2 linked regions of the Variovorax paradoxus genome follow. The protein of the gene in region 2 interacts with the protein of the main gene of each other region in a pairwise test. Links are inferred from orthologs where the notes say so. Each region holds a gene or a part of one and is shown on either strand. Other genes may lie near its edges. The genes, in order: gyrB and gyrA.

Evidence for each region.
Region 1: the proteins of gyrA (region 2) and gyrB interact in binary tests that used the Escherichia coli proteins (3 or more experiments, as listed by UniProt). The link is inferred for Variovorax paradoxus from one-to-one orthologs.

What each region holds. Positions count from the first base shown.
Region 1 is NZ_CP046622.1:57-10,472, forward strand. Bases 2,305-5,481 are described here. They hold gyrB (DNA topoisomerase (ATP-hydrolyzing) subunit B), read left to right. Parts: upstream 2,305-2,656; coding sequence 2,657-5,281; downstream 5,282-5,481. Other genes in these bases: dnaN (DNA polymerase III subunit beta), read left to right, coding at 2,305-2,522; GOQ09_RS00020 (DMT family transporter), read right to left, coding at 5,450-5,481. Also shown: chromosomal replication initiator protein DnaA, read left to right, coding at 1-1,324; more of dnaN, read left to right, coding at 1,416-2,304; more of GOQ09_RS00020, read right to left, coding at 5,482-6,355; GOQ09_RS00025 (beta-ribofuranosylaminobenzene 5'-phosphate synthase family protein), read right to left, coding at 6,406-7,443; GOQ09_RS00030 (OmpA family protein), read right to left, coding at 8,196-8,774; GOQ09_RS00035 (autotransporter outer membrane beta-barrel domain-containing protein), read right to left, coding at 8,814-10,416. UniProt on the Escherichia coli protein: DNA gyrase negatively supercoils closed circular double-stranded DNA in an ATP-dependent manner to maintain chromosomes in an underwound state.
Region 2 is NZ_CP046622.1:1,769,483-1,775,976, forward strand. The notes cover bases 3,141-6,354. They hold gyrA (DNA gyrase subunit A), read right to left. Parts: upstream 5,987-6,354; coding sequence 3,341-5,986; downstream 3,141-3,340. Other genes in these bases: GOQ09_RS08260 (DUF2059 domain-containing protein), read right to left, coding at 3,141-3,344; ompA (outer membrane protein OmpA), read left to right, coding at 6,210-6,354. In the rest of the region: GOQ09_RS08245 (prephenate dehydrogenase), read right to left, coding at 1-458; pheA (prephenate dehydratase), read right to left, coding at 473-1,594; serC (3-phosphoserine/phosphohydroxythreonine transaminase), read right to left, coding at 1,619-2,686; more of GOQ09_RS08260, read right to left, coding at 2,757-3,140; more of ompA, read left to right, coding at 6,355-6,494. UniProt on the Escherichia coli protein: A type II topoisomerase that negatively supercoils closed circular double-stranded (ds) DNA in an ATP-dependent manner to maintain chromosomes in an underwound state.

The sequences.
Region 1 (10,416 bases), 1.8 Mb from region 2 along the record:
GCAGGAGCTGTCCGAGCAGCAGTTCAATACCTGGATCAAACCCCTGACAGCGCAGGTCACCGACGACCTTTCGCGCATGACGGTGTTCGTTGCCAACCGCTTCAAGCTCGACTGGATCCGCGCCCAGTACGCCGGCAAGATTGCCGCCATGGCCGAGAAGATGTACGGCCAGCCGGTGGCAGTTGAGTTAGCGCTTGCTCCGCGTGAAGCGCCCGTGCGCTCTGCACCCATTGCCGTCCTGGCGGAAACCGACGTGCCGCGCGACATGGCCGGCCCTGGGGAGGAGCCGGCCGCGGCCGGCTTCAAGAACCGGCTGAATTCGGGCCTGACTTTCGACACCCTGGTGGAGGGCACGGCCAACCGCATGGCGCGTGCCGCGGCCATGCACGTGGCCGGCATGCCGGGCCATCTGTACAACCCGCTGTTCATCTATGGCGGCGTCGGCCTGGGCAAGACCCACCTGATGCACGCTGTGGGTAACCGGCTGCTCGCCGATCGGCCCGATTCCAAAGTTCTCTACATCCATGCCGAGCAGTTCGTCTCGGATGTGGTCAAGGCCTATCAGCGCAAGACCTTCGACGAGTTCAAGGAACGCTATCACTCGCTCGACCTGCTCCTGATCGACGATGTGCAGTTCTTCGCCAACAAGGACCGCACGCAGGAAGAATTCTTCAATGCGTTCGAGGCCCTGCTGGCCAAGAAGTCGCACATCGTGATGACCAGCGACACCTATCCCAAGGGCCTGGCCGACATTCACGAGCGGCTGGTTTCGCGCTTCGATTCGGGCCTGACGGTCGCCATCGAACCGCCCGAACTCGAAATGCGCGTGGCCATCCTGATCAACAAGGCGCGCGCCGAATCGGCCGAAATGCCGGAAGAGGTGGCCTTCTTCGTTGCCAAGAACGTGCGCTCCAACGTGCGCGAGCTCGAAGGCGCGCTGCGCAAGATCCTGGCTTACTCGCGCTTCAACCAGAAAGAAATCTCGATCGCCCTGGCGCGCGAGGCGCTGCGCGACTTGCTGTCGATCCAGAATCGGCAGATCTCGGTCGAAAATATCCAGAAGACGGTGGCCGACTACTACAAGATCAAGGTCGCCGACATGTACAGCAAGAAGCGCCCGGCCAGCATTGCGCGGCCACGGCAGATCGCGATGTACCTGGCCAAGGAACTCACCCAGAAGAGCCTGCCGGAAATCGGCGAGCTGTTCGGCGGGCGCGATCACACAACGGTGCTGCATGCGGTGCGCAAGATCTCGGGCGAGCGCCAGCAGCTCACCGAACTGAACCAGCAACTCCACGTGCTCGAACAAACGCTCAAGGGCTGACCCCGGATGTCATCAAGAAAGCCACCCGCAACAGCGGAGAATGGCGTCTTACAAGCGGATTCAAAGAGATAAAAGAGAAGAGGAAGAAGACATGATCGTTTTGAAGGCAACCCAAGACAAAGTCCTCGCCGCGCTGCAGTCGGTGGCAGGCATCGTGGAACGGCGCCATACCCTGCCTATCCTGGCCAACGTGCTGATCCGCAAGACCGGCGGCCAGCTGCAGCTCACAACCAGCGACCTCGAGATCCAGATCCGCACCACGGCCGAGCTTGGCGGCGACGAAGGCAACTTCACCACCACCATCGGCGCGCGCAAGCTCATCGACATCCTGCGCACCATGCCGGCCGACCAGACCGTGAGCCTCGAGTCGAGCGCGAGCAAGCTGGTGCTCAAGGGCGGCAAGAGCCGCTTCACGCTGCAGTCGCTGCCGGCAGAAGACTTTCCGCTGGTGCAGGAAGCCGCCAACTTCGGTCCCGTGTTCAGCGTGCCGCAAAAGACGCTGAAGGACCTGCTCTCGCAGGTTTCCTTTGCCATGGCCGTGCACGACATCCGCTACTACCTCAACGGCATTCTGTTCGTGGCCGAAGGCAAGCAGCTGAGCCTGGTGGCCACCGACGGCCACCGCCTGGCGTTTTCGTCGGCCACGCTCGACGTCGAAGTGCCGCGCCAGGAAGTGATTCTTCCGCGCAAGACCGTGCTCGAAATGCAGCGCCTGCTGTCGGATGCCGAAGGCGCCATCGAGATGCAGTTTGCGAACAACCAGGCCAAGTTCAGCTTCGGCGGCATGGAGTTCGTCACCAAGCTGGTCGAGGGCAAGTTCCCCGACTACAACCGCGTGATTCCCAAGAACCACAAGAACAGCGTCACGCTCGGCCGCGCGCCCCTGCTGGCCAGCCTGCAGCGCACCGCCATCCTGACGAGCGAGAAGTTCAAGGGCGTGCGCCTGAACATCGAGCCCGGCACGCTGCGCATCGCCTCCAACAATGCCGAGCAGGAAGAAGCACAGGACGAGCTCGACATCGACTACGGCGGCGACGCCATCGAGATCGGCTTCAACGTGACCTACCTGATCGACGCTCTCGCCAACATGGGCCAGGACATGGTCAAGCTGGACCTGGCCGACTCCAACAGCTCCGCCCTTTTGACCATCCCCGAGAACGCATCCTTCAAATATGTCGTGATGCCGATGCGGATCTAGAAGACAGAAAACACAGCGCCTTGCGCAGACAGCCCGCGGCCCTCCGCGGGTTTGCGCTTTCAAGAGGCAGGAAAAGCAGGCCGCCAAGGCCCGAAAAATCCCGTGAATGCCGTGAGAGATAGAGGAATATCCGAATGAGTGCAGAAGAAAACAAGCCCGAAGTACCCCACACCGAACCGGTCTACACGCCCGAGATCGAGAGTGCGGTGCCGATCGAGATCACGCCCGCCGACACCAGCTACGGCGAAGGCTCGATCACGATCCTCGAGGGGCTCGAGGCGGTGCGCAAGCGCCCCGGCATGTACATCGGCGACACCTCCGACGGCACGGGCCTGCACCACCTGGTGTTCGAGGTGGTCGACAACTCCATCGACGAAGCGCTGGCCGGCCATTGCGACGACATCGTCGTCACCATCCACAGCGACAACTCGATTTCCGTTACCGACAACGGCCGCGGCATTCCCACCGGCGTGAAGATGGACGACAAGCACGAGCCCAAGCGCTCGGCGGCCGAAATTGCGTTGACCGAGCTGCACGCCGGCGGCAAGTTCAACCAGAACAGCTACAAGGTGTCGGGCGGCCTGCACGGCGTGGGCGTGAGCTGCGTGAACGCGCTGAGCGTGATGCTGCGCCTGGTGGTGCGCCGCGAGGGCAAGATCCACGAACTCGAATTCAGCCGCGGCTTCGTGCAGGACCGCCTGCTCGAGACCGTGAACGGCGTCGAGGTCTCGCCCATGAAGATCATCGGCGACACCGACAAGCGCGGCACCGAGGTGCACTTTCTGCCCGACACGGAAATCTTCAAGGAGAACAACGATTTCCACTACGAAATCCTCTCCAAGCGCCTGCGCGAGCTGAGCTTTCTGAACAACGGCGTGCGCATCCGCCTGAAGGACGAGCGCACCGGCAAGGAAGACGACTTTTCGGGCGCCGGCGGCGTGCGCGGCTTTGTCGAGTTCATCAACAAGGGCAAGACCGTCCTGCATCCGAACTCGTTCTACGCAGCGGGCGAAAAGCCGGCCGACACCTACGGCGGCATTCCGGGCACGCACATCGGCGTTGAAGTGGCCATGCAGTGGAACAGCGGCTACAACGAGCAGGTGCTGTGCTTCACCAATAACATCCCGCAGCGTGACGGCGGCACCCATCTCACGGGCCTGCGCGCCGCGATGACCCGCGTCATCAACAAGTACATCGAAGAGAACGAGCTGGCCAAGAAGGCCAAGGTCGAAGTCACCGGCGACGACATGCGCGAAGGCCTGTGCTGCGTGCTGAGCGTGAAGGTGCCCGAGCCCAAGTTCTCCAGCCAGACCAAGGACAAGCTGGTGTCCAGCGAAGTGCGCGCGCCGGTGGAAGACATCGTCGGGCGCCTGCTCACCGATTACCTGCAGGAACGCCCGAACGACGCCAAGATCATCTGCGGCAAGATCATCGAGGCCGCCCGCGCCCGCGAAGCCGCGCGCAAGGCCCGCGAAATGACGCGCCGCAAGGGCGTGCTCGACGGCATGGGCCTGCCCGGCAAGCTGGCCGACTGCCAGGAAAAGGACCCGGCGCTGTGCGAGGTCTACCTGGTGGAGGGCGACTCCGCAGGCGGCTCCGCCAAGCAGGGCCGCGACCGTAAGTTCCAGGCCATCCTGCCGCTGCGCGGCAAGATCCTGAACGTGGAAAAGGCGCGCTACGAGAAGCTGCTCACCAGCAACGAAATTCTCACGATGATCACGGCACTGGGCACCGGCATCGGCCGCGCCGGCGCCACCACCGCTGGCGGCGGGGCGGACGACTTCAACGTCGCCAAGCTCCGCTACCACCGCATCATCATCATGACCGACGCCGACGTCGACGGCGCGCACATTCGCACGCTGCTGCTCACGTTCTTCTACCGGCAGATGCCGGAGCTGGTCGAGCGCGGCCACATCTACATTGCGCAGCCGCCGCTCTACAAGGTGAAGGTCGGCAAGGAAGAGCAGTACCTGAAGGACGGCCCAGCGCTGGACGCCTTCCTGCTCAAGGTGGCGCTGAAGGATGCGAGCATCGAGACCGGCGGGCCCAACTCGACCACCCTGAGCGGCGACACGCTGGCCGAGCTCGCGCGCAAGCACCAGCTGGCCGAAGCCGTGATCGCGCGCCTGCGCAACTTCATGGATGCCGAAGCGCTGCGCGCCATTGCCGACGGCGTGGCGCTCGACCTGGACACCACGCCCGCGGCAGAGGCTTCGGCCGTGGCGCTGCAGGCCAAGCTGCGCGAGCTCAACACCACCGGCGTGCCCGCCGAAGTGAGCAGCGAGTTCGACGCCCGCACCGACAAGCCGCTGCTGCGCATCAGCCGCCGCCACCACGGCAACATCAAGAGCAGCGTGCTCACGCAGGACTTTGTGCACGGTGCCGACTACGCCGCGCTCGCCGAAGCCGCCAACACGTTCCGCAACCTGCTGAGCGCTGATGGCGCCATCGTGCGCCGCGGCGAGGGCGAGCGCGCCAAGGAAGAAAAGGTGGCCGACTTCCGCATCGCGATGAAGTGGCTCATCGGCCAGGCCGAAAACGCCACCTCGCGCCAGCGCTACAAGGGCCTGGGCGAAATGAACCCCGCACAGCTATGGGAAACCACCATGGACCCGACCGTGCGCCGCCTGCTGCGCGTGCAGATCGACGACGCAATCGAAGCCGACCGCGTGTTCACGATGCTGATGGGCGACGAGGTGGAGCCGCGGCGCGAGTTCATCGAGCAGAACGCGCTGCGGGCTGCGAATATCGACGTCTGAGTGTCAAGGCTTCCCTCCCGGGGAGATTTTTTGACATAGCCGCGCGACCAAGACCACAGGCCTAAAGACGCGCTGCAGGCAACCGCGGACCAGCAGCGCGTGCGATTGCAGACCGAGGCCAAGGACAGCAAGGCGGTTGGGCCTGCCTCAAGTAAAGTTCATGAGCACTCAGGTCAGCGAGTCGACAGACAGCGCAAGGATACCGATCAGGCTCAGCAGGCTCGCATAAATATTGACTCTGGTGGGGCGCTCTCGGAGAACGGCCATACCGATCAAAAACGATACAACCAGGCTGAGGCGTCGAAAAAGCGAAGCGGTCGACATCTGGCTACTGTCTAACGCAAGAAACACCAGGAAAAGCGATTCGCCGATTGTGATGAAGACGCCTGCGAGCACGAGATAGCCGATCCATCCGGCGCGCGGAGTTTCCTTTGGCTGTTGTGGCAGCAGCTTGCGCGCCATTGGCAACAGCGCAATCAGAATAATCGCCCTGAGTACATCGGACCAAACTTGCACTGACAAGACCGTTTCACTCGGCTGCGCTCGCAATAGCGTTCGGTCCAAAACGACGACGATCCCTGAAAGCACAGCAGACATGCCTGCAATCAGAAGAGCGCGTCGACTACCACTACCGTGTGCGCGGTGCGCTCCCAAGTAGACGGCGGCATACGAGAGAAGCACGCAAAGCATGCCGAACCATCCCATCGATCGGAGCTGAAGCCCTTCGACACACAGCCCAACAATCAGAGGGACGGCCGGCGCAATCGCGCGGACCAACACAGCTTGGGACAGTGGAATGTCTCGTAGCGAAATGATCGCCAAGCCATAGGCAAGGATGAGCAATACAGAGCGAACCGCAGCGTAAACGGCGAACGCAGATTGGGCCTTCCAGAGGCTCCATATCCCGAACTGCGGCAACAGCAGGACGAAGGGAACCCATAGCAATAGCGGTATCAGGTACACCACGGTCATAGCAGTGAGCGTTCCCCGACCCGCCGAACCGCGCTTGAGGAAGAAGTCCACGAAACCCAGCATCACACCCGCAGTACCGCCGATCAGAGGTCCAGTCGTCATCGTCCGCCTTGCTTGTAGGATGGCCGGTCGGCAATGACCGTCCCTCGTTGTTATTCGTAGTTGACCGTATGCGTGTGGCCAGCGTCCGCCGCATAGGTGATTCCGACGGTACCGCTGTCATGCTGGTTCATCAGTTCCTGGGTCGTCTTGACAATGCGATGCGTCCACTCGTGATCGGCGAGGCGGGGATCCAAGGCGAAGACACTCGACCCCCAACTGCTCATCCCCGTGCCGAGCAGCCCGAATTCTCTCCAAAGCTCCAGGACGTCGCGCACGACTGGCGCCTGGGACGCAATCTCGAAAGATTTCCAGCGGCATTCGCGAATCACATTCAAACCGCGGCAGAAGGCGTCAATATCCGCTTCGATAACGCCCGGAATGAGCATCATGAGGGCTGCGTGCGAGACCTTCTGTACATCTTGCAAGGGCACGGGGCAAACCTCCTCGAAGAAAGCTTGCTCGATCGCCCCATGGATAGCCAAGCCCTTTGGCGTGGCCAGCAAGATCGGCCAACGCGGAAGGCGTTGCTGAAACACCATCGGCGCGGGTGGCATCTCCCGGGAGTACGAGGACGCTCGAAAGCTGCCCCCCTTTGCCGCGAACGAGTGGCCGCAATCAAGCACGAATCCGCCGTTTGCAAAGGCGGCGGTGCCAATGCCTGAAGTACCACCGCGGCCAACAAGGTTGGCAAGCTCTGTGGCTGAAAAGTTCAAACCGTAGAGCAATGTGACTGCACGGGCTGCGGCCAGCAGATGCGCTGTTTTTGACCCAAGTCCGGTGTGTGGCTCCAGTGACCGTGTGACTTGAATTTCGATCAGACCTTTCAGATTCAGCCGAACCATGACCGCGGTGATCGTCTTTTCGATCGCACCTCGAAGCTCGTCTCCCTCGCCATCAGGCGGGACAAGCACAACAACTTCGATTTCGGCACTTTTCCGAGTACGTGCATTGAGTGCTGCGCGAGGAGAGTCAAGGGCAATGCCCACGCCCCCGTCTACGCGATTGCTGAACTGCCCATGCATATCGATCAACGAGATATGCAATCTGCAGGGCGCTGTGACAGTAGCGACTTTGATTTTTTCCGACATTTGTTTCTTGATTGGTGTTGTGTCGTTCGCGCCAAACAGGCGCACTCCCTAGGTAATGAAATTTGCAGGGACCTCCTTCGAAAATTTGGAATATTGAAGAGATGTGGAGTTGTTCCAGTCGGTGCTCTAGCCTCAAGACCACCTTCGGAATCGACGTTGGACGGCAGAGAGAGCCGCCGGCGCCGGTGGTTTGGGACCGACAGCGGCTTCGGCAAGTCCGCGATAGCTTTCGCCCAGATGGTCTCGTTATGGGTTTGCTCGAGACCATGCAACGCACTACTTACTCGCTGACACCCGAACTGGCGGAATCGATCGGCGGAGCTGCGGGCGCAGCAGGGGGAAGGGCTGCAATCAAAACTAAAGCGATCCCGAAAGCTAAGACAGTAATGGCGGTTTTCAAGTTTTTCTCTGTCAACGACCGTGAGGTCAAGGGCTTGGATCTTATGTATATCGGTCCCTCCTTCTTCTGTTCCTCATGTGCAAAATGCGCAGGCCGGAGGAAGATTTGGTCGCGCCGCACAGCTGTCGCCGGGAAGTGTGGAGAAATTCATCGAGTTAGTTGCAGTCAGACCACGTCGAGATCCGATCAGAGCCGGATCGACGGCGCGTCGCTCCCTGAAGTTCGATGCGTAGCCAGGGTCAGTGAAAAAGAAAAAGCGCCTCAGCATTGCTGGGCGCTTTTTAGTTCAAGGTCCTCAGGCAGCTCAACCCGCTGCTCTGCGGGCCGGTGCTGCTCAGGCCGGCGTACTTACTTATTTCCCCTGCGCCTGCCCCAAGATATCCACCACCACGCGCCGATCCGGCTGCAGGCAAGCCACCAGCCGCGCCGAGCGCTGCAGGCCCTGGCAGTCGCGCGTCACCGGCTCGCGCTCGCCCATCGAGCGCACCTCCATCGGCGCGCGCACACCCGCGGCCTTCAGGTAGTCGCGCACCGTGTTCGCGCGCTGCAGCGCCAGCCGGTCGTTATAGGCCTCGTTGCCCAGCCGGTCGGTGTGTCCCGTGATCGTCAGGCTCTGCACCTGCACCTCCGGGCTCTGCAGCGCACGCGCCAGCGCGTCCAGCTCGGCGCGGCCCTGCGGCAGCATGTCTGCCGCGGCCGAGCGGTCGAACCGGAACAGCGTGTCCGCGCTCAGGTTCACCCGCCGCGTCGTCGGCTGCGCCGGAGTTGGAACGGGCGCGGGCGCCGGCGTCACCACAGGGGTGAGCGCGCAGTTCTGCCCCTGGCACCAGTTGTAGCGCTCGTCGTGCAGGCTGGCGCAGCCGGACAGGACGAGGGTGGCGAGAGCTGCGGCGCCGAGCGCGAGCCGTGTCGGAGTGTTCTTCGTTTGCATGTGTTCTTTCCTTGGCGTTGTCTGTTTATTGGGCGGCGCTCACCACGCCACCCGCACGCCCAGCTGGCCCGAGACGCCCTCGCGGCTCGTGCCGCTGAGCGAGCGCTGGTACTGCACCCCGCCGTACAGGTAGGCGGCCTTGCTCAGCGGCAGCTGCGCGCCCACGCCCAACTCGGCCCAGGTCTGCTTGGCCCACTGCTCGTTCACCGTGGTGTTGCCGATGGTCACGCCCTTGGGGTCCTTGAACTCGTGCAGCACATTGGCCGTCACATAGAAGGTGTTGGTGCGCGTGAGCTTTTCGCCGCGCTCGGCCTTGTCGTTCCAGGCCAGGCGCGCGCCCAGACGCCCGCGCAGGCTGTGGCTGGTGAAGCCGTCCACCGTGGAGATGTTGTCCGCAAAGCCGCGGTAGCGCGTGAGCTGGTAGCTCAGCTGCGCCTGCGGCTCGATCAGCCACTGGCTGTCGCCGATCTGCCATGGGCGGCCCACTTCCACGCTCAGCCCGCCGCCGGTGCCCTTTTGCGTGCCCTCGCCGCCGTACTTGTCGGTGTACTTGTTCTGCACCGCATGCAGTTGACCAACCAGGTCCAGGTAGCTGCCGTTGTCCGCGTAGCGCGTGTGGTACGCGCCCAGAGTGAGCATCTGGCCCTTCATCTTGCCGGTGTCGTAGCCCATGCCGGCTTCGCCGCGGCGGCGGTCGTTGAAGTTGGTGCTGGTACGTCCGTAGCCCGCGCTGACGCCGGTGTGGCTGCGCGACTTGTCGCCGGCGTCTCCGCTGTAGCGCACGGCCAGGTCCTTGCCCAGCTGGAAGTACTGCATTTCCTGCTCGAAGCCGAACTGGCGCTTGCCGTCCACGTCCAGTCGCTGCGCGTGCAGGCGCATCCACGCCTGGTCGGCCGGCGCCTTGTCGTCGCAGCCGCAGTGGTCCCACTTGAGGGTCTGCTGCTCGCCCACGCGCTGGTGCAGCGTGCCCAGGAGGCCCAGGCCCAGTTCCTGGGTGGCGACCTGGCCCATCACGTAGCCGGGCACGGCGGGGCGCAGCACCTCGGGGGCGGGGACAGGCGCGGGGTTCGGGACGCCGGGCACCGGCACTGCCGGCGGCGTGTTGTAGACACTGCTCAGGTAGAAGCTGTTGGCGTCGCCGTCGGTGCGCCCGCCGCGGTGCAGCCCGTACTCGTAGGCGCCGGCCTGCACGGGGGCGGCCAGGGTGAAGTTGCCTTCTGAAGAGGTGCCGGACACCTGCACCACCTGGATGCCGTTGATGGTGGCGGCACCGGCGCCGCCGGTGTTGGCCACCAGCACACGGGTGGTACCGCTGGTGTTGCCGTTGACCACCAGCTTGTCGGTGGCGCTGGCGTCGCTGCCCAGGGCGGTGTTGATCCTCACCAGCCCGTTGGCACCGGCGTAGTTGCCGTTGACGGTGAGCGCGTTGCCGGGCGTGCCGGCGGCGTTGCGCAGGTCCAGCAGGCCCGCGTTGTGCAGGTCGCCGGTGAGGGTGAAGGCCGGCTGGCCCATGAACACGCTGCTGGTGGGCTGGATGAACAGGCCCATCGGAGCGCCGCTGGCGTCGGTGCCGGTGCCCACGGCCAGCGGGGCGCCGGCCAAGGTCAGGCGGGTGTTGTCCAGGGTGATGGTTTCCCAGTTG
Region 2 (6,494 bases):
AGCGTCGCCTTGACGGGCGTCAGCACGACCTTGCGGCCGGCGTAAAGCGAAGCCTCGGCGTGTTCGATGCCCGACACCTCCTTGCCGGCGATCGGGTGGGCCGGAACGAAGTTGGCGAATTGGCTCTGCAGGCCGTTGCGCGCGGCTTCGATCACATCGCCCTTGGTCGAGCCGACGTCCATGACCAGCGTATCGCTCGACATGCCGTGGCGGATGGCCCTGAAGGTGGCTTCCGATGCCGCCACCGGCACCGCGAGCAGCACCAGGTCTGCGCCCGAGACCGCGAGCAGCGCCGAGGGCGCCACCACGTCGATCACGCCGAGCTGGCGGGCCCGCTCGGTAGTGGAGGGCGACTTGCTGTAGCCGACGACCCGTTTCACAAGCTTTGCGCGCTTGAGCGCAAGCGCAAAGGAGCCGCCCATGAGGCCGCAGCCGATCAATCCCAATTGCTCGAACATGGTGCGCGTCCGGCTCAGGCTTTGACGGGGTAGGCGCCAAGCACCTTGTAGAAGGCGCAGAGGCCGCGCAGTTCGGCCAGTGCCGCGGCCACGTTGGGCTGCGAAGGGTGCCCGTCGAGGTCGATGTAGAAGTAGTACTCCCACTGGCCGGTGCGCGCGGGACGCGACTCGAAACGGGTCATCGACACGTTGTTGAGCTTCAGCGGCACCAGCAGGTCGTGCACGGCGCCGGGGCGATTGGGTACGGAGACGATCAGGCTCGTGCAATCGCGCCCCGATGCCGGCGGCATGGCCAGCGTCTGCGGCAGGCAGATCACGGAGAAGCGGGTGCGGTTGTACGAGTCGTCCTGGATGGCGTGCGCAACGATGTGCAGGCCGAAGCGGGTGGCGGCGCGTTCGCCGGCCAACGCAGCCCAGGCCGGGTTGGTGGCCGCGAGCCGCGCGCCTTCGGCGTTGCTCGAGACGGCGCGCCGCTCGGCGTTGGGCAGGTGCTTGGAAAGCCAGGTCTGGCACTGCGCGAGCGCTTGCGGATGGGCGAGCACCGCTTCCACGCCGTCGAGCGTGTTGCTGCTGCGCAGGAGATGGTGCCGCACCAGCAGGCTGACCTCGCCGACCACATGGGTGGGCGAATGCAGGAACAGGTCGAGCGAACGCGTGACGACGCCTTCGGTCGAGTTTTCGACGCCCACCACGCCGTATTGGGCGCTGCCGGCCGCCGTGGCGTGAAACACCTCGTCGAAGCTGGCGCAGTAGATGAGGTCGGCGGCGCCGCCGAAGTACTCGATGGCGGCCTGCTCGCAGAAAGTGCCCTCGGGGCCGAGCACGGCAACGCGCTGGGGCGACTCGAGCGCCAGGCAGGCCGACATGATCTCGCGCCAGATGGCCGCCACATGCAGGTCCTTGAGCGGGCCTGCATTGCTCTTCTGCATCTTCTCGATGACTTGCGCCACGCGATCGGGACGGAAAAACGGCGTGCCTTCGCGCTTCTTGACCTCGCCGACCAGCTCTGCCACGTGGGCCCGCTCATTGAGCAGGCTGAGCAGTTGCTGGTCGAGCGAATCGATCTGCACGCGCAGACCGGCAAGGCTTTCGGAGTTGTCGGGAGAAGAGGGCGGTGTTGGAGCGGAGGCGGTCATCGGTGCGAGCAGCTGGGCATGCGCCTAGGCATGCGATCGCTCGAATTCTCGCATGTAGCTCACAAGTGCCTGTACGCCTTCCAGCGGCATGGCGTTGTAGATGCTCGCACGCATGCCACCGACCGACTTGTGGCCCTTGAGCTGCAGCAGGCCGGCTTCCCGGGCGCCGGCCAGGAAGGCGTCGTTGCGGCTTTCGTCGGCCAGGAAGAAAGGCACGTTCATGCGCGAGCGGCAGCCCGGGTCGATCTTGTTCACATAGAACGAAGAGGCGTCGATGAACCCGTACAGCAGGTTCGCCTTGGCGATGTTGCGCTGTTCGATGGCGGCCACGCCGGTGAGCGCGCCTTCGGTCTGCTGCAGCAACCACTGGAAAGTGAGCCCGGCCATGTAGATGCCCCACGTCGGCGGGGTGTTGTACATGGACTTGTTGTCGGCCACGATCTTGTAGTTGAACGCACTCGGGCAGATTTCGAGCGCATGGCCCAGCAGGTCGTCGCGCACGATCACGAGCGTGAGGCCGGCCGGCCCGAGGTTCTTTTGCGCGCCGCCGAATGCAAGGCCGACACGGCTCCAGTCGACGCTGCGCGAGGCCACGTGCGACGAAAAGTCGATGACCAGCGGCGCGTTGCTGCCAAGGGCCGCAAGATCGGGCAGCTGCTGGAACTCGATGCCGTTGATCGTCTCGTTGGTGCACAGGTGCACGTACGAGGCGTCTTGGCTCAGCTGCCAGGTCGAGGGATCTGGCAGCCTGGTGTGATGGTCGCCTGCGTTGCTTGCGGCGACGTGCGCAGTGCAATAGCGCTGCGCTTCTTTCTGGGACTTGATGCTCCAGCTGCCGGTGATCACGAAGTCGGCGGTTTTGCCGCGCGACAGGTTCATCGGCACGATGGCGTTTTCGCCCAGCCCGCCACCCTGCATGAACAGGATGTGGAAGTTCTCGGGCACAGCCAGCAGCGTGCGGATGTCGGCTTCGGCCTGGGTGCAGATCGCGCCGAACTCCTTGCCGCGATGGCTCATCTCCATCACGCTCATACCGCTGCCCTGCCAATTGAGCATTTCGGAGGCGGCGCGTTGCAGCACCGCCTCCGGCATGGCGGCCGGACCTGCGGAAAAATTGAACGGACGCGTGCCGACTGGCTTGGGCTGCTGCTGCTCTGTCACGTCACTTCTTGGCGGGAGCCTTGGCCGGGGCCTTGGCGGGAGCTGCGCCTTGTTGGCCGCCGGTGGGCGCACCCAGTGCCTTGGCCACGTTTTCGTCCAGCGCGCGCATCTTCGGTTCGATGGTGGCGCGCGTTTCGGTCACGAGCTTTTCGGTCAACGCGGTCTGCATCTTGGGATTGAGGTCCTGATACTTCTTGCTGAGCGGCGAGTTGATCCAGGCCAGCAGCTGCTTGAGTTCGTCTTCGGTGAAGTTCTGCTCGAGCAGAGGGGTCAGCGCAACGGGCGCCAGTTGCACGGCCTTGTCGCGCACGATCGGGTAGGCGTCGTCGAAGTACTTCTTGAGTTCGGCGTCGGCTGCCTTGGCAGCCGACTCGCGCTTGGCTTCGGGCACCTGCGTTTGCAGGTACTGCGAGCCGGCCTGGGCAATCGGGGAGCTCGATTGCTCGACCAGGCCGCGTGCCAGCGACTCGATGCCGGGGCGCTGCACGTCGATGAACTGCTTGATAAGCGCGGCTTTGTCCTGGGCCATGGCGGCCATCGAGCTGCCGGCCAGGGCGACGGTCAGAAGTGCGAGCTTGAATTTTTTCACTGAGGGTTCTCCGTTGAAGATGTGGAAGTATCGTCTGCGCCAGGCTCGATCTCGCCATTGGCGTCGTTTTCGACGATACGCTGTAGCCCGCTTAGTTTGGCGCCTTCGTCGAGCCCGATCAGCGTGACGCCTTGCGTTGCGCGACCTAGTTCACGAATCTCGGCAACCCGGGTGCGCACAAGCACGCCCTTGTCGGTGATGAGCATGATCTCATCGTCCGCATGCACGAGTGTGGCGGCAACGACCTTGCCGTTGCGCTCACTCTGTTGAATCGCAATCATGCCTTTGGTTCCACGGCCATGACGCGTGTACTCGGTAATGCTTGTGCGCTTTCCGTAACCATTTTCGGTGGCGGTGAGCACGCTTTGTTGTTCGTCCTCGGCCACCAGCATGGCGATCACGCCTTGCCCCGGGTCGAGCGACATGCCGCGCACGCCGCGCGCGTTGCGGCCCAGCGGACGCACGTCTTCTTCGTCGAAGCGCACAGCCTTGCCGCCGTCGCTGAACAGCATCACGTCGTGCTTGCCGTCCGTAAGCGCCGCGCCGATGAGGTAGTCGCCTTCATCGAGGTTCACGGCAATGATGCCGCCCTTGCGGGGGTTGTTGAATTCGTCGAGGGTGGTCTTCTTGACTGTGCCCATCGAGGTGGCCATGAACACGTACTGGTCGGCCGGGAAGTTGCGCTTTTCGCCGGTGAGCGCGAGCGCCACGTTGATCTTTTCGCCTTCCTGCAGCGGGAACATGTTGACGATGGGCCGGCCGCGCGAGCCGCGCGAACCCGCCGGCACTTCCCACACCTTAAGCCAGTACAGCCGGCCGCGGTTGGAGAAGCACAGGATGTAGTCGTGCGTGTTGGCAATGAAGAGCTGGTCGATCCAGTCGTCTTCCTTCGTCACGGTGGCCTGCTTGCCGCGGCCGCCGCGCTTTTGCGCGCGGTACTCGTTCAGCGGCTGGCTCTTGATGTAGCCGCTGTGCGAAAGCGTGACCACCATGTCGGTGGGCGTGATCAGGTCTTCGGTCGAGAGATCGTAGGCGCTGTGCTCGACCAGGCTGCGGCGCGCGCCGAGCTTGGACTGGCCGAACTCCTGCTTAATGGTGCCGAGCTCTTCGCCAATGATGACCGAGACGCGTTCGGGCTTGGCCAGGATGTCGAGCAGGTCGTCGATCTCGGCCATGACCTCCTTGTATTCGGCAACGATCTTGTCCTGTTCGAGGCCGGTGAGGCGTTGCAGGCGCATCTGCAGAATTTCTTGCGCCTGGGTTTCGGACAGGCGATAGAGGCCGTCGGAGCCCATGCCGAATTCGCGTTCCAGGCCCTCGGGGCGGTAGTCGTCGGCATTGACCACGCCGCCGTCGGCGCGCGAACGCGTGAGCATCTCGCGCACCAGCTTGCTGTCCCAGCTGCGGGTCATCAGCTCGGTCTTGGCCACCGGCGGAGTGGGTGACTCCCGGATGATGCGGATGAATTCGTCGATGTTGGCCAACGCCACCGCCAAGCCTTCGAGCACGTGGCCGCGCTCGCGGGCCTTGCGCAGCGTGAACACGGTGCGGCGTGTAACTACTTCGCGGCGGTGCTGCAGGAAGACCTCGATCAGGTCCTTCAGGTTGCACAGCTTGGGCTGGCCGTCGACCAGCGCCACCATGTTGATGCCGAAGGTGTCCTGCAGCTGCGTCTGCTTGTACAGGTTGTTGAGCACCACCTCGGGCACTTCGCCGCGCTTGAGTTCGATCACCAGGCGCATGCCCGACTTGTCGGACTCGTCCTGGATATGGCTGATGCCTTCGATCTTCTTCTCGTGCACCAGCTCGGCCATGCGCTCCTGCAGCGTCTTCTTGTTGACCTGGTAGGGGAGCTCGTCGACGATGATCGCCTGGCGCTGGCCGCGGTCGATGTCCTCGAAGTGGCACTTGGCGCGCATGACCACCTTGCCGCGGCCGGTGCGGTAGCCGTCTCTCACGCCGTTGATGCCGTAGATGATGCCGGCCGTCGGGAAGTCGGGTGCCGGCACGATTTCCATCAGCTCGTCGATGGTGGCCTGCGGATTGCGCAGCATGTGCAGGCAGGCGTCCACCACCTCATTGAGATTGTGAGGCGGAATATTGGTGGCCATGCCCACCGCAATACCGCCAGAGCCATTCACCAGCAAATTAGGCAGTTTGCTCGGCAGGACCTTGGGTTCTTTTTCGGAGCCGTCGTAATTGTCTTGAAAATCGACCGTTTCCTTGTCGATATCGGCCAGCATTTCGTGCGCAATTTTTGCGAGCCGGATTTCCGTATACCGCATTGCGGCCGCGTTGTCTCCGTCGACCGAGCCGAAGTTACCTTGTCCATCCACCAGCATATGGCGCATGGAAAAGTCCTGCGCCAGCCGCACGATGGTGTCGTAGACCGACTGGTCGCCGTGCGGGTGGTACTTACCGATCACGTCGCCCACGATGCGGGCGGACTTCTTATATGCACGGTTCCAGTCGTTGTTGAGTTCGTGCATGGCGTAAAGCACGCGCCGGTGCACGGGCTTGAGGCCGTCGCGGGCATCGGGAAGCGCTCGGCCCACGATCACGCTCATGGCGTAATCGAGATAGCTGCTGCGCATTTCCTCTTCAAGACTGATGGGCAGGGTTTCTTTGGCGAAGGAGGTCATGAGCGAGAGGCTGGCGGCAGAAGGCGGAATTTTACGCTGTGAGGGGTGTCGTACCGCCGCAACACAAGGCCGCTATTCCGCCTCCGTCCTACGCTTCAGGGGGGCGCTGCGGGCTGTTTGCCAAAGACCCTATGGCACAATCGCCTCAACGTTTTGGGTGGTGGTCACTTAAAGCGTCCTTGATTCGCAGCGCGGCTGCGGCTTTTTCCCCAAGAGGAGAACCATGAAGAAACTGAATAAAGTGGCGATGATGTTTGCAGTCGCTGCGCTCGCCACTGCCGCCGGCGCGCAGACCCGTGTCACCGCTGCGAATGGCGGTCCTACGATCGACAACTGGCAAAACGGCACCGGCGAACTGGTTTGGAAGAACGGCACGAACGAACTGTGCTGGCGTGATGCCAACTGGACGCCGGCTACCGCCGCCGCCGGTTGCGACGGTGCTCTGGTTCCGGCAGCTCCCGCTGCAGTGGCTCCCACCCCGGGCGCACCGGCTCCTACGCCTGCTCCT